Phyllobacterium zundukense: one gene and its partner. The protein of the gene in region 2 interacts with the protein of the main gene of each other region in a pairwise test. Links are inferred from orthologs where the notes say so. Each region holds a gene or a part of one and is shown on either strand. Other genes may lie near its edges. The genes, in order: uvrA and uvrB.

What was found.
Region 1: the proteins of uvrB (region 2) and uvrA interact in binary tests that used the Escherichia coli proteins (3 or more experiments, as listed by UniProt). The link is inferred for Phyllobacterium zundukense from one-to-one orthologs.

What each region holds. Positions count from the first base shown.
Region 1 is NZ_CP017940.1:1,891,761-1,902,406, reverse strand. Bases 113-3,582 are described here. They hold uvrA (excinuclease ABC subunit UvrA), read right to left. Parts: upstream 3,235-3,582; coding sequence 313-3,234; downstream 113-312. Other genes in these bases: BLM14_RS09480 (DUF72 domain-containing protein), read right to left, coding at 113-251. In the rest of the region: more of BLM14_RS09480, read right to left, coding at 1-112; BLM14_RS09470 (single-stranded DNA-binding protein), read left to right, coding at 3,680-4,210; BLM14_RS09465 (YqaA family protein), read left to right, coding at 4,261-4,695; BLM14_RS09460 (DUF2000 family protein), read right to left, coding at 4,701-5,108; BLM14_RS09455 (AraC family transcriptional regulator), read left to right, coding at 5,145-6,014; BLM14_RS09450 (NAD(P)/FAD-dependent oxidoreductase), read left to right, coding at 6,082-7,377; BLM14_RS09445 (energy transducer TonB), read left to right, coding at 7,471-7,860; BLM14_RS09440 (MarC family protein), read right to left, coding at 7,868-8,455; gyrA (DNA gyrase subunit A), read left to right, coding at 8,838-10,646. UniProt on the Escherichia coli protein: The UvrABC repair system catalyzes the recognition and processing of DNA lesions. UvrA is an ATPase and a DNA-binding protein. A damage recognition complex composed of 2 UvrA and 2 UvrB subunits scans DNA for abnormalities.
Region 2 is NZ_CP017940.1:850,021-861,967, forward strand. The notes cover bases 4,561-7,970. They hold uvrB (excinuclease ABC subunit UvrB), read right to left. Parts: upstream 7,578-7,970; coding sequence 4,761-7,577; downstream 4,561-4,760. Other genes in these bases: BLM14_RS04165 (TetR/AcrR family transcriptional regulator), read left to right, coding at 4,561-4,751; BLM14_RS04175 (HNH endonuclease), read right to left, coding at 7,682-7,970. Also shown: BLM14_RS04145 (saccharopine dehydrogenase), read right to left, coding at 1-928; BLM14_RS04150 (TetR/AcrR family transcriptional regulator), read left to right, coding at 944-1,666; BLM14_RS04160 (aldo/keto reductase), read right to left, coding at 3,006-3,740; BLM14_RS31680 (aldo/keto reductase), read right to left, coding at 3,737-4,048; more of BLM14_RS04165, read left to right, coding at 4,170-4,560; more of BLM14_RS04175, read right to left, coding at 7,971-8,653; BLM14_RS04180 (SemiSWEET family sugar transporter), read right to left, coding at 8,739-8,996; BLM14_RS04185 (alpha/beta hydrolase), read right to left, coding at 9,121-10,290; BLM14_RS04190 (mandelate racemase/muconate lactonizing enzyme family protein), read right to left, coding at 10,437-11,633; BLM14_RS04195 (acyl-CoA thioesterase), read left to right, coding at 11,878-11,947. UniProt on the Escherichia coli protein: The UvrABC repair system catalyzes the recognition and processing of DNA lesions. A damage recognition complex composed of 2 UvrA and 2 UvrB subunits scans DNA for abnormalities.

The DNA of each region.
Region 1 (10,646 bases), 1.0 Mb from region 2 along the record:
CGGCGGTTGGTGACAAAACGGTTGCCCTTGACCGAGAAAATAAAACCATTCGGGACCTGCGAGGCCCATTTGGCAAAAGTCGCCGGCTTCTGGGTACCGTAATAGGTGCTGTTGATCTCGATCGTCTGCAGGTGCTGGCCGGCATATTCGAGCTCTTTTGTCTTGGAGAGACCTTTCGGATAGAACGTGCCGCGCCACGGCTCGAAAATCCAGCCGCCAATGCCTGTCCTAATGGTTCCGCTGTCGCTCATTCCGGTTCTCCTCCCTCCGATACCAGCTTGTAAGAACCCGCCACAGGGGCGGGTTTCCAGATCATTCTGCTGCAGCCTGCGTCTTGTGTCCTGGACGCCGGCGCAGAAGCTCCTTGAGGAACTGGCCCGTATAGGAACGGTCGACCTCGACGATGTCTTCGGGCCGGCCGACAGCGACAATCTCGCCGCCGCCATCGCCGCCATGCGGTCCAAGGTCGATGACCCAGTCGGCGGTCTTGATGACTTCGAGATTGTGCTCGATCACCACCACGGTGTTGCCCTGATCTACCAGCTCGTGCAGCACCTCGAGCAGTTTCGCTACGTCGTGGAAGTGCAGGCCGGTGGTCGGCTCATCGAGGATATAGAGTGTGCGGCCGGTGGCCTTGCGCGATAATTCCTTGGCGAGCTTGATACGCTGGGCTTCACCACCGGAGAGGGTATTGGCCTGTTGGCCGACGTGGATATAACCGAGACCGACCTTGGCCAGCGTCTGCAGTTTGTCCCGCACGGCCGGGACGGCTGCGAAGAACTCCGCACCTTCCTCCACAGTCATGTCGAGCACATCGGCGATCGATTTGCCCTTGAACAGCACTTCCAGCGTCTCGCGATTGTAGCGCTTGCCATGGCAGACGTCGCAGGTGACATAGACATCCGGCAGGAAGTGCATCTCGATCTTGATCACGCCGTCGCCCTGGCAGGCTTCGCAGCGTCCACCCTTGACGTTGAATGAGAAGCGGCCTGGCTGATAGCCACGCGCCTTCGCCTCGGGGAGACCGGCAAACCAGTCGCGGATCGGTGTGAAGGCACCCGTATAGGTTGCTGGATTGGAGCGCGGTGTGCGGCCGATTGGCGACTGGTCGATATCGATGACCTTGTCGAGAAATTCCAGCCCGTCGATGCGGTCATGGTCTGCAGGATGTTCGCGCGACCCCATGATGCGGCGTGAGGCAGCCTTGAACAGCGTTTCGATCAGGAATGTCGATTTGCCGCCGCCGGAAACGCCGGTCACAGCGGTGAAGGTGCCGAGCGGAATCTCGGCTGACACATTCTTCAGATTGTTGCCCCGCGCACCGACAATCTTGATGCGCTTCTTGGTTGTTTTCCGTCGTTCCGACGGCACCGGGACCGCGATAGCGCCTGACAGATATTTGCCGGTCAGCGATTTCGGACTGGCCATGATATCGGCGGGTGATCCTTGCGCGATGATCTCGCCGCCATGAATGCCTGCGGCCGGACCGATATCGACGACATAATCGGCGGTGAGGATCGCGTCCTCGTCATGCTCGACGACGATGACCGTATTGCCGAGATCGCGCAGGTGACGCAGGGTCTTCAGCAGTTGCTCATTGTCACGCTGATGCAGGCCGATGGATGGCTCGTCGAGCACATAGAGCACGCCTGTCAGGCCAGACCCGATCTGCGAGGCGAGGCGGATGCGCTGGCTTTCGCCGCCGGACAGGGTTCCGGAATTGCGCGACAGCGCGAGATAGTCGAGACCGACATCATTGAGGAATCGCAGGCGTTCGCGAATTTCCTTGAGGATACGCGCGGCAATCTCGGTCTGCTTCTCGTTGAACGTCTTGTCAATTTCGCGGAACCAGGCGTCGGCATGGCGAATGGACTTTTCAGTGATCTGGCCGATATGCAGGCCACCGATCTTGACCGCCAGCGCCTCCGGCTTCAGCCGGTAGCCATTGCAGGCCGGGCAGGGTGTGCCGGACATGAAGCGCTCGATTTCCTCGCGCGACCAGGCGGAGTCAGTTTCCTTCCAGCGCCGTTCCAGATTGGGAATGACGCCTTCGAACGGCTTTGTGGTGCGGTAGGAACGCAGGCCGTCATCGTAGGCGAACTGTACCTCCCGGCTGCCGGTGCCATAGAGAATGGCGTTCTGCGCTTCCTCATTCAGGTCGCGCCAGCGGTCGCCAAGCTTGAAGCCATAGGCAGCGCCAAGAGCATCCAGCGTCTGATTGTAATAGGGCGAGCTCGATTTGGCCCATGGGGCGATTGCGCCATTCTTCAGAGTGAGGCTCTCGTCTGGAACGATCATCGTCGGATCGATCGCCTTCTGCGTGCCGAGACCATCGCAGGTCGGGCAAGCGCCGAAGGGGTTATTGAACGAGAACAGACGCGGTTCGATCTCGGAAATCGTGAAGCCCGAAACCGGGCAGGCGAACTTTTCCGAGAACATCAGCCGCTCATGCGTCTCGTTCTTGGATTTGTTAGCGGATTCGCTGGCTGTCTCGTCTGCCGGCAGCGGCTTGTCGGTGAATTCCGCGACGGCGATGCCATCGGCCAGCTTGAGACAAGTCTCGAGACTGTCCGCCAGACGCGCGGCTATATCGGACCGCACGACGATACGGTCGACCACCACGTCGATATCGTGCTTGTACTTCTTGTCGAGCGCCGGAACATCGGCAATCTCATAAAAAATGCCATCGACCTTCACGCGCTGGAAGCCGCGCTTCTGCAGGTCGGCAAGTTCCTTGCGGTATTCGCCTTTCCGGCCGCGGACGATCGGCGCCAGGATGAAAAGCCGGGTGCCTTCCTCCAGCGCGAGAACGCGATCGACCATCTGGCTGACAGTCTGGCTTTCGATCGGCAGGCCGGTTGCCGGGGAATAGGGTATGCCAACACGCGCATAGAGCAGGCGCAGATAGTCATAAATTTCGGTGACGGTGCCGACCGTCGACCGGGGATTGCGACTGGTTGTCTTCTGCTCAATGGAAATTGCCGGAGAGAGGCCATCGATCTGGTCGACGTCAGGCTTTTGCATCATCTCGAGAAACTGCCGCGCATAGGCGGACAGGCTCTCGACATAGCGCCTTTGCCCTTCGGCATAGATCGTATCGAACGCGAGTGACGACTTGCCGGATCCCGAAAGGCCGGTCATGACAATCAGCTTGTCACGGGGCAGATCGAGATCGATGTTCTTCAAATTATGTTCGCGGGCACCGCGAATGGAAATGTATTTCTGATCGCTCATGACTCTTTAGCCTTTGAGAGGGCATGCCGTTAGGACGGAGGAATTGCGCTTTGATGAGAAGCTTTCCCTCTATCTAGTACGTTTCGGGTATTTTACGAGGCCAAACCGTGGGAGGCCAACCATTTTGAATCACCATAGCCATGTTGACATTGTTAGAGCAAGTGATAGAACAAAAAAAGAACAAAATGTGCAAGCCATACTGACACGGTGTGAAAGCAGCCTCGTTTGGCGATTGACTGCAAAAACCAGATGCCATGCGGCTGGCGGAAGCATCGCGTACAGTGAAAGTCTCCTGACAAATCTGGCAGGAGCGTTTGGATTGACCTTCGATGTCGATGTGAAGCGAGCAGTATATTGTGGATAGGCAGCAGACAATTGCCCGCCACACGCATGGCTTCTATATGATGGCGCAAATTTTAAAAACGGAATTTATGGAGTTCAAATCATGGCAGGCAGTGTCAACAAGGTCATTTTGGTCGGAAATCTTGGCGCTGACCCGGAAGTCCGGCGGCTGGGTTCAGGCGATCCGGTCGTCAATCTTCGTATCGCGACCTCGGAAAGCTGGCGCGACAAGAACAGCGGCGAGCGCAAGGAAAAGACCGAATGGCATAGCGTTGTCATCTTCAACGACAATCTGGCCAAGGTTGCCGAGCAATATTTGAAGAAGGGCATGAAGGTTTATCTCGAAGGTGCACTGCAGACCCGCAAGTGGCAGGACCAGACGGGCAATGACCGCTATTCGACAGAAGTTGTGTTGCAGAAGTTCCGCGGCGAATTGCAGATGCTCGATTCACGCGGCGAGGGTGCCGGAGCCGGTGGAGGCCGTTCGTTCGACAACAATTCCAGCCGCGGCCAGGTTTCCGATAACGACTATGGTTCGGATTTCGGCCGTTCCAGCGCTTCGTCAAGCAGTTCGTCCAGTGCTAGCGGCGGCGGGAATTTCTCACGCGATCTCGACGATGAAATCCCGTTCTGAGATTTGAACGTACATAGACCCCAGACGAATAATGCAAACGCCCAGTCATGATTGGTGATCTGGGCGTTTATGCCGGGCTGTTCACGGTCGCCTTCATCGCCGCGACCATCCTGCCGATGCAGTCCGAAGCCGCGCTTGCTGGCCTCCTTCTTGGCAATTCCTATTCACCAGCAATGCTCATTGCTGTGGCCAGTACAGGCAATGTGCTCGGTTCGGTGGTCAACTGGCTGCTAGGCCGGGGCATCGAAAGGTTTCGCGACCGCAAATGGTTTCCGGCCAATCAGGCACAGCTCGATCGCGCTGCGTCCTGGTACCATCGCTACGGCAAATGGACGCTACTGTTGAGCTGGATGCCAATCATAGGCGATCCGCTGACCGTAATTGCCGGCGTGCTGCGGGAACCCTTACTCAGTTTCATCATCCTTGTGGCGATAGCCAAAACGGCGCGCTATCTCGCGATTCTGGCTCTCACCACGGGCTTTTAGGCGGCTCACGGATGCATCTTTGCGCCTTTGGTGACCTTGTCGACCACCTTCTTGTCCGCCCGCAAGGCAATGCCGACGACTTTTGCATCATCGGGAGAAAACTGGGCAAAGACAGCGCGGTTTGCTGCATCATGGCCAGTCGAAAACATTTCCTCTATGTAGAGGCAGGATTTGATATCCCGCTCGAGCGAACGGCGATGAATGCTTGAAATCGTTGCCTGATCGGCCGCCAATACTATTACGGGCTGGATTGATAAAGGGTTGTAGATGTTGCCGGCACGATCGCGGTAGGGTTCGCCGATCACCTCCGGTGACTGGGCAACAATGCCGCTGGTCAGAAAGGCCGTCACATTCAGCGCCTGCCAGGATGCAAGGTCGTTTCGCAGCACGATTGCAATTTTGGTATCGAACATCGATATAGTTCTCCATGGTCATGAAGAGTTGAGCTTATGCTGGACGTTTTAGGCGAAGAGGCTGCACACAGTCTTGGACGTTTGTGCGAACGTCCCCGGCAAGACGCCATCCTGTCGGCGCCGTCCAATCCGGGCCTTGAACGTATAGAAGCGCGCTTTGCCGGTGATGGCTACGACCTGCACCGGCATGATACCTATGCGATCGGCATGACGTTGCATGGTGTCCAGACGTTCTGGTACCGCGGCCAGCGGCGCTATAGCCTGCCTGGCAATATCATCGTGCTCCATCCGGACGAGATCCATGACGGCGGGGCAGGAACGGATGACGGCCTGCGCTATCGTATGCTTTATCTGGAACCGGCACTGGCTCTTCAATCGCTGGGAAGTCGTGCGGGTTCGCTGCCATTCGTCGACGATCCCGTTTTCGCTGACCCATCCATCGCGGCTACCTTGTCTGCCGCTCTCGGTAATCTTGACGAGGAACTGGATGAGCTGCTGGTTGACGATGTCGTATCTCAACTGACGCAAGGGCTGGCCAGGCATGCGCACCAAAACGTCAAGTCGCTGGGCGCACCAGCGCTGCGGCAGACCGAACTTGCCCGCGATTATCTCGAAGAACATGCCTTGCGTCTTGTCAGGTCAGATGAGCTTGAGGCGGTAAGTGGCCTTGATCGTTACACTTTGTCCCGGCACTTTCGGGCGCTGTATGCGACGAGCCCGCACCGATTCCTGCTGATGCGCCGCCTGCAGCGGGCACGGGAGATGATCAAGGCAGGCGAGCCGCTTGCCGGGATTGCGGTTGCGACGGGGTTTACCGACCAGAGCCATCTCAACCGGCAATTCAAGAAAGCCTTCGGCATGACGCCGGGACGCTGGGCAGCTCTGATCGGCGCCAGTCCCGGTTGAGACCGCAATTGTCGGGCTACGCGCTGTCTGTTAGACAGGCCTTTGGTTTGTGCATCGGAGCCTTGTCATGACGGAAATCCAGCCATCTGCCAGCACCCGGCATCGCCTTGTGATCGTCGGCGGAGGCTTCGGCGGGCTGGAGGCGGTCCATAACCTGCGCAATGCCGATATGGACATCACGCTTATCGACCAGCGCAACCATCATCTGTTCCAACCCTTGCTCTACCAAGTGGCAACCTCGACACTGGCGACATCGGAAATTGCCTGGCCGATCCGGCACCTGCTGCGCAAGTACAAGAATGTCAAAACGCTGCTGGGTACGATCGACGGGGTCGATACAGCTGCCCGGACTGTTTCAACGGCTGATGGCGAAACCATTCCCTACGATACGCTGGTGCTGGCGACAGGCGCGCGCCATGCCTATTTCGGCCATGATGATTGGGAGCCATTCGCGCCTGGCTTGAAAACGCTGGAAGATGCAACGACGATCCGGCGGCGTATTCTTACTGCATTCGAAAAAGCAGAACGTGAACCTGATCCGGCGAAGCGCGCGGAGTATCTGACATTCGTGATGATTGGTGGCGGTCCGACGGGGGTCGAGGTTGCCGGAACGATAGCCGATCTGGCCCGCGATACGCTGAAGGGTGATTTCAGGGTGATCGATCCGGCATCAGCGCGTGTCGTGCTCATCGAGGGCGGACCCCGGGTACTGCCGGCCTTCAGTGAAGACATGTCCGCCTATGCCAAGCAGGCGCTGGAGAAGCTCGGCGTCACTGTTCATCTGGGCAATCCCGTCACCGAATGCCACACAGATGGTGTCGAGTTCGGCGGTCAGTCGCTCCGCGCCCAGACGATTATCTGGGCGGCCGGCGTCCAGGCATCGCCCGCGGCGAAATGGCTGAATGTGCCCGCTGATCGCGTCGGGCGTGTCGTCGTCAATGCCGATCTCACGGCCCCGGGATATCCGGAAATCTTTGTTATTGGCGACACGGCGACTGTTGCCAATGGCGGCAAGGGCACCGTGCCCGGCATCGCGCCGGCGGCGAAGCAGCAGGGCGTGCATATCGCCAAGACGATCAAGGCGAGGCTTGTCGGGGATCAATCGCCAAGGCCATTTGTCTACCACCATGACGGTGATCTGGCGACGATCGGCAAGCGCGCCGCTGTCACCGATTTCGGCTGGATCAAGCTGAAGGGCTACATCGCCTGGTGGCTCTGGGGGCTCGCCCACATCTATTTCCTGATCGGGCTCCGCAACCGTCTGGCGGTTGCCCTGAGCTGGCTGTGGATCTCTGTTAGCGGAGCCCGCAGTGCCCGATTGATCACCCAGAAGGATGCCGCCGAGGAAGCCAATACACCTTAAGTATGACTTGCATATTCAGGCAATTGGGTAGCGAATCTGCGATGGAGGGATCAATCCCTGGCGGGGGTGATTTTGAGCGGATTTCGAGCATCCATGATTGCGCTTATCCTGCTGTACCCGGCTTCAGCCGGGGCAGGAGAGCGGGCATGTGGCAGCCGCGAGCCGATAGCAACAATCTACGAGATTGGGCCGGCCCTATATTCCTGCTGGAAGCCGCCGCCCGGAACTGAAAATCTGGAAATTACCCTGCGTTTTGCATTGCGCCGCGATGGCAGCATGATCGGAAATCCGCGCGCAAGCTATGCGAAACTTGGTCAGGACATGCCTCTGAAGCGAGCCTTCGTGGCCTCTGTGCTCGAGGCGCTCTATCAAAACCTGCCGCTGCCCATCACCGATGATTTCGGCGGCGCCATTGCTGGGCGGCCGATAACGCTGCTGTTCAGCACGGACGACAGCAGCACCGCGATGGACACATCGCTGTAGAACTCCATCAGCTCGTTATGAGCGTCTTGATGCCATCCGCCACGAACTGGACGGCCAGGGCGGCGAGAATGACACCGAGAAGGCGAGTCAGGATGGAGCGGCCGGTTTCGCCAAGAAAGCGGTCGACACGTTCCGCGAGCAAGAACACTACGTAAGATGTGGCGATACAAATCAGAATGATGCCGATCAGCGCCAGGCGCGATGTCGCGTCGGAAAGTGTACCCGCCAGAAGGATGGTGGCGGAGATGGCGCCCGGACCGGCGATGAGCGGAATGGCGAGCGGGAAGGCGGCGATGTTGCGGATGTGATCCTTGGTAATCGCAACCTCCGCGCTCTTTTCCTTGCGCTCATTGCGCCGTTCGAAAATCATCTCGAAGGCAATCCAGAACAGCAGGAGGCCACCGGCGATGCGAAATGCGCCGAGCGTGATGCCAAAGAGAGCAAGGATTTGAGCGCCGGCGACGGCAAAAACGGTCAGGACGATGAAAGCGATGAGGCTTGCCCGCAGCCCGACCTGGCTGCGTTCCTTGCGATTCATGCCGCGTGTAAGTGCGAGAAACAGAGGCGCCAGTCCCGGTGGATCGATTGTCACCATCAAGGTGACGAGCGCATTGAGAAGGGTGTCGGAATACGCCACGATTTTGCTTTTCTTTTCTGTTTAAAGCTCGGCCAACCTACCGTTTATAGCCCCAGCAACCTACCGGATTCGATATCCAACGTCGAGAAACATGCAAATCCTTGGGCAAGTTTTTCACAGCATGAGAAAAACTATTTTATCTCATTGATATTAAAGGCTTTTCAGCTGTGTATTACGGTCCCGTTTATTGGCTTTTCGTGTTGAAAGCCGCTATAAGATCAAAGATTGATTCTATACGAAAGATGAGTGCCTCGTGTCTGACCTAACTCCACCTCCCGGCCCTGAAGACGATAAATCCGGACCAATCTCCGGTATCGAGCCGATTTCCATCATCGAGGAAATGCAGCGTTCCTATCTCGATTATGCGATGAGCGTGATCGTCAGTCGTGCGCTGCCGGACGTGCGAGACGGCCTGAAGCCCGTGCATAGACGTATCCTGCATGCGATGAACGAGATGGGCCTGTCGTGGAACAGGTCCTACCGCAAGTCTGCCGGTGTCGTCGGTGAGGTGATGGGTAAATACCATCCGCATGGTGACGCCTCCATCTATGACGCGCTTGTCCGCATGGCGCAGGACTGGTCATTGCGTGATCCGCTCGTCGACGGGCAGGGCAATTTCGGCTCAATCGACGGCGACTCCCCAGCCGCGATGCGATACACGGAATGCCGCCTGGAAAAGGTAACGGAATCGCTGCTCGAGGACATCGACAAGGAAACAGTCGATTTCCAGGACAATTATGACGGCCGCGAGCAGGAACCAGTGGTCCTGCCGGCACGCTTTCCCAATCTCCTGGTCAATGGTTCGGGCGGTATCGCTGTCGGCATGGCGACGAACGTTCCGCCGCACAACCTCGCCGAAGTCATCAATGGTTGTATCGCGCTGATCGACAATCCGGCGATCGAACTGCCGGAAATGATGGAATTCATTCCAGGGCCGGATTTCCCGACAGGCGGCCTCGTTCTTGGCCGCTCGGGCATTCATTCCGCTTATAGCACGGGCCGCGGCTCGATCCTGATGCGCGGCAAGGTCGCCATCGAAAGCATGCGCGGTGACCGCGAAGCCATTATCATCACCGAGGTTCCGTATCAGGTGAACAAGGCGACGATGATCGAGAAAATGGCCGATCTCGTGCGTGAAAAGCGCATCGAGGGCATTTCCGATATTCGCGATGAATCGGACCGGGACGGCTATCGTGTCGTCGTCGAGCTGAAGCGCGACGCAGTTGCCGATGTCATCGTCAATCAGCTTTACCGTTTCACACCACTGCAGACCTCCTTCGGTGCCAACATGGTGGCGCTGAATGGCGGCAAGCCCGGGCTGCTCAATCTGCTCGACATTTTGCGTGCCTTTGTCAGCTTTCGCGAGGAAGTTGTCAGCCGCCGTACGAAATTCCTGCTGCGCAAGGCGCGTGACCGCGCGCACGTCCTGGTTGGCCTGGCCATCGCCGTCGCCAATATTGATGAGATCATTGCGCTGATCCGCCTTGCGCCGGATCCGGCAACGGCCCGCGACCAGTTGATGGAACGCCGCTGGCCCGCCAATGACGTGGCGCCGCTGATCACCTTGATCGCCGATCCGCGCCACACACTCAACGACGACAACACCTATAACCTCTCCGAGGAGCAGGCGCGGGCCATTCTCGATCTGCGGCTGCAGCGCCTGACCGCACTTGGACGCGATGAAATCGCTGACGAGCTCAACAAGATCGGTGTCGAGATCGCCGATTATCTTGAGATCCTGGCGTCCCGCGTGCGGATCATGGGGCTCGTCAAGGACGAGCTACTTGCAATTCGCGACGAGTTCGGCACACCGCGCCGCACGGTGCTCACAGATGGCGGCGCCGACATGGACGATGAAGACCTCATCGCCCGCGAGGACATGGTGGTGACCGTCAGCCACGCCGGTTATATCAAGCGGGTGCCTTTGGTGACCTATCGGGCGCAGCGCCGTGGCGGCAAGGGCCGTTCGGGCGTGTCGATGAAGGACGAGGATTTCGTCACGCGGCTGTTCGTCGCCAACACGCATACGCCGATGCTGTTCTTCTCGTCGCGCGGCATCGTCTACAAGGAAAAGGTCTGGCGTCTGCCGATCGGAACGCCGCAGTCGCGCGGCAAGGCTCTGATCAACATGCTGCCGCTCGAACAGGGC
Region 2 (11,947 bases):
TGCCGGGCTCGACCGGTTCACCCCCAGAAAGACCGAGGAGACGCTCGATTCCAAGCGCAACATGCAGCGCTGTCAGCGGAGCCTGTCCCTCTGGGTGCACGATATCCAGACGCTTATGCACTTTTTCACCCGTTAACAATTCGCCGCTGATCTCGATGGCAATCTCAGTGGAAAATGCGTCGCCCCGTCTTCTGCTCGCAGACATGCCATAAACGAGATCAAAACGAATGGACTTCACGTCTGTCGCCGTCGAAAGGCTCAACACATCGAGTGGCGAGTATGCGCTGGCTTCGACCTCAGTGCCGTCAATATCGATGAATCCCCGCTTGGCCTCCTCGCCTTTGACCCAGCGCCAACGTCCGTCTTTGAGCTGCAGTGGATTAGGCGCCGATTCGGTGAGCCGCTGAAAATCTGCAAAGGCTGCTGGCCCACCCATATCCTGTTCGTCAAGGACGACAGTGATTGAAATCTGATCAATGGTTCGAAAATCAAGCGCTGCCTGAAGCGCCGGGAAGGTGGCGGCGCCCGCCAACCAGTTGCTCGCCATGAGGATCGGAGCGCTTCCGGGCTTGCGGATCGCGAGTGCCATTTCCGGCCCCACTTCGAATACTCCGCTGGAGACGCTGAGATATGGCAAGCCATGAGCCTGGGCATACTTCATGCTGTTGAGTGTCTCATCCTTCACGAATACGGCGATCGCGCTGTAAGCGGAGCTTGCGTCCTGGCCGAGATCGGTCCGGTCGAGATCGATTCTGGCAGCGACGGCGTTACCCACTGCTTCGGCAATGCCTTGCGCCTTGGCGATGTCGCGACCGCCGATGGCAATGGGCAGGTCGGGGTGCAGCCGGCGCAGCGTTTGTGCTGTTTTTGCTCCGACGATACCTGAACCGCCAATGATCAGAACAGGTTTTGTTATGGGTAATGACATGGCCTCGACTCCTTCTTGAAACTGGACAATGGTGAACGCGAGGGGGCGATTCCTCTCGCTTATTGCCATGTTACTAATAGTAAGTTACTACTAGTAACATTACAAGAGTTGTTATGCCAAAAAACTGCCGTGGGCGTGAAAGGTCGATGCCGGATGGCGAATGGTTCAGCGAAGAAAATGCCGAAGGCGCAGAGGCGTGATCAGCTTCTGGATACGGCGCTTTGCATTATTCGCGAGCAAGGTACCGATGCTCTGACGCTCGGTTATCTTGCCGAGCAGGCCGGCGTAAGCAAGCCTATTGCCTACGAGCATTTCGGCACGCGCGCTGGTTTGCTGATTGCGCTCTATGAGCAATTGGACCAACGGCAGGTCGATGAACTCGCTGCTGCGATCGAGGAAACGCCGAAGCAGCTCGAGAATGTCGCGCGGGTCATGAGCGATGCCTATATGGCGTGCTATCGATCGATCGGTCCTGAATGGTCGGCGATTTCGGCCGCGCTCAAGGGCGATGAGGAAATGGAAAGGTTTCAGGCAAAACTGATCGACAGCTATGTCGACCTCTATTGCTCAACCCTGGCGCCGTACACCGCTCTGCCGGATACCGAACTCCGTTTGCGCTGCGTAGGTATCATTGGTGCGGCAGAGGCGATTTCCAGAGAAATGGTGCGTGGGAATCTCGACGAAGCAGCGGCTGCACGCGTTTTGCAATCGCTGATCGTCAATTGGCTTTCCGCCTGAATTCCACCGTCAGTTTGCCGGCACGGGCTGGGGTATGGGACTCCCCTTGCTGTTCTTGCTTAGTGTCAGCACCAATAGTGCCGCGATGAGGCATAGAATTCCAGCGACGAGGAAGGCTGGCAGGTAGGTTGCGTATTCGGTGCGGGCGAAACCGCCGCCATAGGCCGCCGAAGCCGCTCCAAGCTGGTGCCGGCAAATATCCATCCAAAGACCAGCCCGGCTTTCTCGCGGCCGAAACGATCCGTTGCAAGCTTCACTGTCGGCGGGACCGTAGCGATCCAATCGAGACCGTAGAACATGGCGAAAAGAGACAGGCCATAGAAGGAGAAGTCGGAATAGGGCAGGTAGAGCAGCGAAAGGCCGCGCAGTCCGTAGTACCAAAACAGGAGCCAGCGATTGTCCACCCGGTCGGACAGCCAGCCGGATCCAATCGTACCGAAAAAATCGAAAAAGCCCATCATCGCCAGCACGCTGGCTGCAGCCACTGGCACCATGCCAAAGTCGCCGCACAGTGCCACAAAATGTGTGCCGATCAGGCCGTTCGTGCTTGCGCCGCACACATAGAATGTTGCGAAAAGCACCCAGAAGGTGCTGCTGCGTGATGCTTCCTTCAATACGAAAAGAGGCATGGTGACCAGCGACAGCAAGCCACCGGTTACCGGCAGCGAAGTGGCGATTTCCTTGTCACCATAGGCGGGAAGACCGACATCCGATGGCCGCTCGCGCATCAGGAAGAAAACAGCGACAACTGCGACGATCAGCAATCCACAGATCAGCATGATCGCCGTCCGCCAGCCATAATGATCGCTGAGCGAGGCCATGAGCGGCATGAACGCCAACTGTCCAGTTGCAGAACTGGCGGTCAGCATGCCGAGTACCAGGCCGCGCCGTTCGGTAAACCAGCGTGCGGCGACGGTAGCGCCCAGCACCACTGCGGTGAGACCCGTTCCGAAGCCGACGACAATACCCCACAGCAGAATCAACTGCCATACCTCTGTCATGGCCAGCGAAGCCAACAGTCCACCAGTGATCAGCGCCAATGCAACGCAAACCACACGACGGACGCCGAAATAGTTCATGAACGCCGCAGCAAACGGGCCCATGAGACCGAACAGCAACAGCCGGATGGAAAAGGCCGTGGCGATTTGCTCAGTTTCCCAGCCAAATTCCTTTTCCAATGGCACGATCAGGACGCCAGGCGCGCCTACCGCCGCTGCCGTTACGAGCATAGTGAGAAACGTGACGGCGATGACCACCCAACCGTAATGAACATTGCGACGGGCGAGCGAAGCGGCGAGCGATCATGTCCGGTCTTTCAGGGAAGAGGGCTAGTGCTGCATCAAATCAATGGTGCTGACGAGAGATCGAGGAGATCAAGTTTGCCACCGGCAAGCCGTTGCCTCGTACGGGCATTGGTCAGCAATTCGTGTGGCGCACCAAGGGGAATGGCGCTCACCTTGTCGAGCCGGTCGATATGCTCCGCGGTCAGGACAAGCGAAGCGGCAGCGAGATTGTCGCGCAACTGCTCGACGGTTTTTGGACCTATGATCGGCATGACACCTTTGGCTGCAACCCAGGCAATGCCGACATGGCTGGGGGCCGCGCCGATTTCATCGGAAATCGCCAGCAATTCGTCGATAATCGCCGTTCGCTGCGGACTGTCTTCGTGCTGGATAACGACGCCGAGGCCCGTGGCACGGCCTTCCTCACCCCTGCGGTACTTGCCCGTAAGCAAACCTCCTCCAAGCGGCGACCAACCAACGGTACCTAGCCCGAAGCCTTTGGCCATAGGCAGCAATTCACGCTCGGCGCTGCGTTCAACGAGACTATATTCCGTCTGGAGACCGGCCACCGGCGTCCAGCCGCGCAGGGACGCGATGGTCGCGCCACTGGCGATGCGCCAGGCCGCGAAGTTGGAGAACCCGGTATAAATGATCTTGCCCGCGCGGACGAGATCATCGAGACCGCGAACGATTTCTTCAATTGGCGTCATTTCATCGGACATGTGAACCCAGAGCAGGTCGATGCGGTCTGTCTTCAGCCGTTTCAGGCTGGCTTCGACCGCCTGGATCATGGATTTGCGACTGTTGCCGACGCAGAGAGACTGGGAGTTGCCGAGGCGCCATGTGAATATTTGGTGGCAAGAACGAAGTTGTCGCGTTCGGGGGCAATGAATTCTCCTATCATCGCTTCCGATTGACCAAACTGATAGCTGTCCGACGTATCGATGAAATTTCCCCCGGCTTCGGCATAGCCGTCGAAGATTGGCCGCGCGATATCAGGCGTGGAACCATAGCCCCAACCGGTGCCGAAATTTCCCGTGCCCAGCGCAAACTCCGAAACGCGGAGACCTGTATGATTGCCAAATAGCTTGTAGCGCATGAGATACTCTCCCTTTTGCAGTTGTCTGCCGCAGTCGATTTTAAATGATGATCATAATTATTGACTATACATGACGATCATCATATAAAAAGTCAACAATGTTTTTTGAAAGGATTGGTTCATGCGTGTCAGCAGGGAACAGGCAGCCAAGAACCGGGAGCGGATCATAGACGTTGCTAGCCGGGAATTTCGCGAGAAGGGTTTCGATGGGATCGGCGTGGCGGACGTAATGAAAAGTGCCGGCCTGACACATGGTGGCTTTTATGGCCATTTCGCATCCAAGGACGACCTCATCGCGGAGGCCTGCGCCGCTTCAATGGATCGATCGGCCGAAAAATGGTCGAAGCTTGCGGAAACATCGCCGGACGAAGCTTTCGCAGCGATTACCAGTTCCTATCTGCTGAAAGCACATCGCGACAATAAGGCGTCGGGATGCACGATGGCGGCACTGGCCCCTGATATTGCACGACAGAGCGGGCCTGTGCGCAAGCGTTTCAGCGAGGGTACACGTACCTTGCTTGACATTCTTGCCAAGGCAATTCCGGGACAATCCGAAGAGTCCAGACGTGAGAAAGCATTGGCCACGATGGCGGGTCTCGTCGGCACGCTGGTTCTGTCGCGTGCCGTTGACGATCCCGAATTTGCCGACGAAATCCTGAAAGCAGGGCAGGCGGCTTTTGGATCTGGCGAAACCGCCGAATAGATCCGAAAGCTACCGCCCAGGACGTCCCGTCTTGCCGGGCCGGCGCTTCTTTCGATCAGATGCTTCTTCATATGAACCAGCACCGGTCCGTTCACGGCGGATGATCGTTTGATCGTTCCGGTTCGTGCCGGTAAAGGCCGGCTTTTCGGGCACATTGCCGATAACAGGTTTTTCCGTGCGTCCGACCGTCATCTCATCGAGCGAATTCTTGCGGAACGCACCCGGTCCAAGCGGACGGGTGGTGTCGCCGCCCATCTCGTCGAGATGCGGTTTGCGGAATCGCGCGGAATCCTTGTCGTTCTCGTCGATCACCACACGATGCATGGCGCGGCCAGCATTGTGCCTGCCCTTGGTACGACCCGTGACCGGGCTTTCCATCTCGACTTCCCGCGCCATCGGATCGTCCGAGATAGCCAATTCCATCTCGCGCAGACGCTTGATCTCATCGCGCAAACGAGCCGCGACCTCGAAATCGAGATCATCTGCGGCGTCGCGCATCTGCTTCATCAGATGTTCAAGATGCGCCTTGAGATTATTGCCCATCATTGCGCCGGATTCGGCAAAATCGGAAATATCGGCGCGAACGTGGTCGCGTTCGTAGACGCTGTTGAGAATATCGCCGATGTTCTTCTTGATGCTGGCGGGCGTGATGCCGTGTTCGGTGTTGTAAGCCTCCTGTTTCTCGCGGCGGCGATTGGTTTCCGCCATCGCCCGCTCCATCGAACCCGTGACATGATCGGCATAAAGGATGACCTTGCCGTCCACATTGCGCGCCGCCCGGCCAATAGTCTGGATCAATGAGGTTTCAGAACGCAGGAAGCCTTCCTTGTCCGCATCGAGAATGGCGACAAAGCCGCACTCCGGAATATCGAGACCCTCACGCAGCAGGTTGATACCGACAAGCACATCGAATGCGCCAAGGCGCAAATCACGCAGAATCTCGATCCGCTCCAGCGTGTCGATGTCGGAATGCATGTAGCGAACCCGGATACCCTGTTCGTGCAGATATTCGGTCAAGTCTTCGGCCATGCGCTTGGTGAGAACCGTGACAAGCGTGCGATAGCCCTTTGCAGAGGTTTCGCGGATTTCACCGAGGACGTCGTCGACCTGCGATTTCGCCGGGCGCACTTCGACGGGCGGATCGATGAGACCAGTCGGCCGGATGACCTGTTCGGCGAAGACGCCGTCGGACTCTTCCATTTCCCATTTGCTGGGGGTCGCCGAAACCGCAACAGTCTGCGGCCGCATGGCGTCCCATTCCTCGAACCGCAATGGACGATTGTCCATGCAGGAGGGCAGGCGAAATCCGTACTCGGCCAACGTTGCCTTACGACGGAAGTCGCCCTTGTACATGGCGCCGATCTGCGGAACCGTGACATGGCTCTCATCGATGAAGACGAGGGCGTTGTCAGGAATATATTCGAACAGCGTGGGCGGTGGCTCGCCGGGCTTGCGGCCTGTCAGATAGCGTGAATAATTTTCGATGCCGGCACAGGAACCCGTGGCCTCCAGCATTTCCAGATCGAAGGTGCAGCGCTGTTCGAGCCGCTGCGCTTCGAGCAACCGTCCGGCAGCGTTCAGTTCGACGAGGCGGTGTTTCAACTCTTCCTTGATCGACTTGATGGCCTGGTTGAGCGTCGGTCGCGGCGTCACATAGTGCGAGTTGGCATAGATCTTCACCGAGCGCAGGTCGCCGGTCTTCTGGCCCGTGAGCGGATCAAACTCCGTGATTGCTTCGATCTCGTCGCCGAACATGGAAATGCGCCAGGCGCGGTCTTCCAGATGGGCGGGAAAGAGCTCGATCGTGTCGCCGCGCACCCGGAACGAACCGCGGGTGAAATCCATTTCGCGGCGCTTGTACTGCTGCGCCACCAGATCGGCGAGCAGGGCGCGCTGGTCCAGACGGTCGCCGATCTTCATTTCGAAGGTCATGGCCGTATAGGTTTCGACTGAACCGATACCGTAGATGCACGATACCGAGGCGACGATGATCACATCGTCGCGCTCCAGCAGCGAGCGGGTGGCTGAGTGGCGCATCCGGTCGATCTGTTCATTGACCGACGATTCCTTCTCGATGTAGGTGTCGGAGCGCGGCACATAGGCTTCCGGCTGGTAATAATCGTAATAGGAAACGAAATATTCCACGGCATTGTTGGGGAAGAACGATTTAAACTCGCCGTAAAGCTGGGCCGCCAGTGTCTTGTTCGGTGCAAGGATCAAGGCCGGGCGTTGCGTTTCCTCGATCACCTTGGCCATGGTGAAGGTCTTGCCGGAACCGGTGACACCAAGCAGAACCTGCGTCTTGTCATCCTCTTTGACGCCTTCAACGAGATCGCGAATTGCAGTTGGCTGGTCACCGGAAGGTGTGAATTCGGTTTCCATCCGTATCTGGATACCGCCTTCGGATTTCTCGGGACGGGCAGGCCGATGCGGCTGCCAGGCGGTTCCATTCTTGAATAATGGATTGCCGCTTTCGATCAGCGCCGAGAGGGCTGCAACCGTGGCCGTCGCCCCACCGGGCATGATGCTGCCTGCGTCTTCCAATCCGATATCGAGCCCAGCTACGGGATTAAGACCCGCAGCGGCCCGTGTCTTCGGATCGGTCGACCCGCCAATAGAAGTGCCACGTGAGGTCCGCGATGCAGTCGACTGCTTGCTTGCCGTTTTCTTGGCCTTGGCAACCTTCGGTTGGGTGGTTTTTGCCGTTGCTTCGGTAATCTGGTTTGCCCAATCACTAATGGAACCGGACAGCGGTGTGCCTTCCAGTTCAGCTTGGGGTGCTTCGCCAAAACCGTCTGTATTATATTTGTCAGGAGATTTAACCATAGGTTGAATATGGTGGGAGTCCGGCAAAATGGAAAGAGTTGAGTTTTGAAAAGTCGATCATCCGGACAGGCTCCTGACATAGTGTTGTCAGGAGGTGCGCCCTATCAAGCAGTTGGATGGCTGTGCACGAAACGCTGGAATATTTGCTCGCGATGATAACGCAAAAACTCGGGATGAGGGCGATGGCTGTCGTTTTCCGGCAGATTTATTTGTCCTGATTCATTCAGCAGACTATCGATCCGGGGCTGGAAACAGTGACGCGATTTCAGGATTCGGTAATCGGTATCAATCGAGATAAGTCCCTTGTCGAACATCCAGTGAAGACATCGCGAAAGCGCGATGCCATTGCTTGCCGAATCTGGCCCGCCTGCCTCGACAGGCATTATGTGCGCGCATTCCACTTCGAAAGTACCATCAGGGGCCTGCATCGAGATCCCGGTCATCGCGCATTCCATGTCATAGGCCTCGCCGACCATCTGTCGGAAAGCCCGGTCGCGCAGAGAACGCGATGTCAATATCCGCGTGCGCTCCGACGTGGCGGGTGGATCTTCAGAGAAGCCCCACGATGATATCGGGGAAGGCGGCGTCTCTTCATCTGGCAAGACCGTCTGGAGGCCCGCTTCCATGATCCGCCTGAAAACCCCATCAGATATTGCTCGCACGGACTGCTGTGCCAGCGAGGCATTCACAGAACCATCGCTCTCCTTCATATCCTGTTCGAAATAAGGGTTGGCCAGAAAAGCATCGCGCACGCTGAAGGGCACGGGTGTGGGAAACTCAATGTACTGATGAAGGGATGCATTGAGGTAACCCGGCCAGTCATCGGCGGCATGAATCGCCATCACACGCGCAGCCGCGAAATACCCGGCCGGACGAATTTTACGTTTTCCAGCCCGCGGCATGGGTTGATAGTAGATAATCCAGTCGCCTAGCGTGTCCCGAACGATGTGCTGGTATTTATCGTTGAAGCGGAAGCGGAGTTCGAGGCACTGACTATCGTATTCTCTCGATTTAATATGAAAGATTGCTGGCACGCTGCTTAGATCCTGCTGCTGAAACAAAGGTTGTTTCAGCATGGCGATGGCCGGATTGAAGCGAAACGCATTCGGAATTGTATTTTCAGGATCTGCTCAATCTGCGATGGCAAGGCGCGGAGCCTTGTCAGCCATAGCGCAGTTTAAGGCCTAGGATCGTGAGGATCAGCAGAAGTGTTACCCCGTTCGCGGCCATGACTGGCCAGGAACTAATCATCATTCCATAGACCAACCAGAGGAAAACACCCAAAACGAGCGAGACATTGGTTACGAGCGAAATACTTGCTGTATCCCGATGCCGGACAATCCTGATGATCTGCGGGATCCAGCACAGGGTGGTAATCACGGCGGCAAGGCTGCCGATAAGCTCGATATGGAGAGGCACGGATCGATCTTTCAAAAGGGGGAGGAATGCAATTGATATATGAGCAGATTCTTCTGAAAAATACAGCGGAATCATGACACAAAGTTACTGCGCGACAAATTTATTTTTTGCGCGTTCTTGCGCGCTATCGCATGGCACCCAGAAGCCGGGCAGGAAGGTAAATTACGAGAGAAGCTGCACCGGAAATAGCAGATGTTCCGTCGGCCAGGATCGCTTGCCCGGTCGGGGTCTCGTCGCCCTCAAGTATTCTTTCCGATAGCTGCCCGCTGCGGGACATTGCCATAAGTGTTGGAGAGCTTGCGAAGACGCCATGCGACCCGCCATCGAGTTCCGACGCGTCCAGAACCAGAATGCCGAGCTTCTGCAGCATGGGGATGCTTGAACCGTCGCCGACACGTGCGTGGCCGCCGGTAATGCGGCCCGATACGTTCAATGCGCGGTCCGCACGCGATACGAGGACGACAAACGGTCTTGGCAGTTCGCCAATATCCGCGACTTGCGACTGGAACACGTCGACATCGATATCGGGTGCCGCGAGCATCACTCCGGACAAGTGGCGGAGCACGTCGCGGTGGCCGGTTTCTGCGAGTTTGGTGAGCGCTTCCATGACGGCAAACGAGCCCATCGAATGGCCGACGAGCAAGGTCCTGGTGGCTTTTGTCCTGGCAATGAGCTGCAATAGTTCGGCCAGCCCCTCCCGGCCATAAGTCGCACTGTCGCGGTCATAGACATAGAGCCCCACAGCACCGGCCGATGGCCAGGAATAATGGACCGCGACGGCGGGAAGGCCGTAATCATGGGCGATTTGAGCTTGGCGAAAGACACCGTCGGCAAAGTTGTTATTATAGCCGTGGACAAAGATGAAAATCTCACGCTTGTCGGCAGGGCGCCTTGCAAGTTCTGCATTGATCCTGTCGACGAAGATTTGACCGTTGTCGTAAGGCTGGAAAGTGGTTGCTGCAAAATGCCGGGCCGGATTTGGCTTGCTACTGGATTTTTCCACTTCGCCGTTCTTGTGATTGGGCGGAATGCCGATGTCGACGCGGGCGAAATTCAGGGTCGACGAGCGTTTCGACGAGTAGGGCTGGGAGAGGTCGTCCGAGCGCTCACGGCTGGTCGCAACGAAAACAGGTACGACCGCTTTCGGGCCGGTCTTGTCATTGACAACAGGTGCTGGCACTGCAGCATTGGCCTTGATGACGTTGCGTGCATCGAGACCAAGAACGGCGCGCCCGCCACAACCGGCAAGCATGAGCATGACAAGCAAAAATGCCGACAAGCGCGAAACAGTCATGACCTCAACTCCGATCCGCAGTCGCGCGAGTTAGAAACAGCATTCAGCCTGGCGCTGCAACCCAAAAGCGATCACCAGCCGCGCCTCAAATACCCGATAGCCTAGGCTCGTGACAATTTTCCAACACTTGCCACGTGCCGAGCCTATCAGACAATCAGCGGATCGCTTCCCATGTTGAGATGGAGTTCATGCCCATCGTATGCGTTGGCTTCTGCAACCGTTTCATTCAATTCCACGCCAAGACCGGGTTCCGACGATGGAATGACGTAACCGTTTTCCCACTGGATCGGCTTCTTCAGGATGTCGGCGTGGAAGCCGCCGAAGGCCTGAATACATTCGAGAATAAGGAAGTTCGGACTGCACGTTGATATCTGGATGTTGGCTGCACCGACGATAGGGCCGCAATAGAGATGCGGCGCGATCTGTGCGTGAAAGGTCTCTGCCATTCCGGCAATCTTCTTGGCCTCAAGAATGCCGCCGACGCGGCCAAGATTCATCTGCAAGATGTTTGCTGCCCTGTTCACCAGCAACCGCTGAAACTCATACTTGGTCGTCAGGCGCTCGCCGGCAGCGATGGGAATGGACGTATGCTGCTGCACATAGCCCATATTCTCCGGCATGTCCGGCGGTACCGGCTCTTCCAGCCAGAGCGGATCATAGGGCTCGAGCCGCTTTGCCAGCCGCACGGCGCTGGTCGGTGTCATCTGGCCATGGGTGCCAAACAACAGATCGGCCTTGGAACCAACGGCCTCGCGCACGAGACGAACGAATTTCTCGCCAAGATCGAGCTGCTCAAGCGAAAGCTGCCGGGGATCAAACGAAGTGTAGGGAGCAACCGGATCGAACTTAACCGCGGTATAGCCCTGCGCGACATATTCGGCCGCGCGCTCGGCCGAGGCTTCAGCGTTCCAGTAGATGGCGGACGTCTCTCCAAGTTCCGGCTTCGGGTAGAGATAGGTGTAGCTGCGCAAGCGCTGATGCACCATGCCGCCGAGCAGTTCGTAGACCGGCTTGTCCGCTTCCTTGCCGATAATATCCCAGCAGGCCATTTCCAGCGCTGAAACCGCGCCCATGATCGTCACGTCCGGACGCTGGGTGAAACCTCCGGAATAGGAGCGGCGGAAAAATCGCTCGATATGATGCGGGTCTTCGCCGATGAGCCAGCGCTCGGCGACATCTTCAATGACCTTGCGCATGATTTGCGGACTTACGGTCGAATTATAGGCTTCGCCATAGCCAACTACACCGGAATCGGTCGTGAGTTTGACAAAGAGGAACCAGGTGCCGCCAAAGGAAGGCGGTGGATTGCCGACCACGAAGGTTTTGACATCGGTTACTTTCATGGCTTACTCCTGACGTTCGCTGCTAGAGAGAGACTAGGCCACAGCCGGAGTATTCCTGAAACCGCGCAACGACCCGCTATGTCGGGTTTCCGACAGTTCTCGCACGTGCCCCCTTTTCAATCCCGCTGTCGCACCGCATCATTGGCCGAACCGCAATCATTGGCCGAACCGCAATCATTGATGGAGACTGCAATTGACCGAAGAGACGAAGCCGATTGGCGAATTGACCCTGCGTACGCTCGCAATGCCGGCTGACGCCAACGCGGCAGGCGATATTTTCGGTGGCTGGGTCATGGCGCAGATGGATTTGTCCT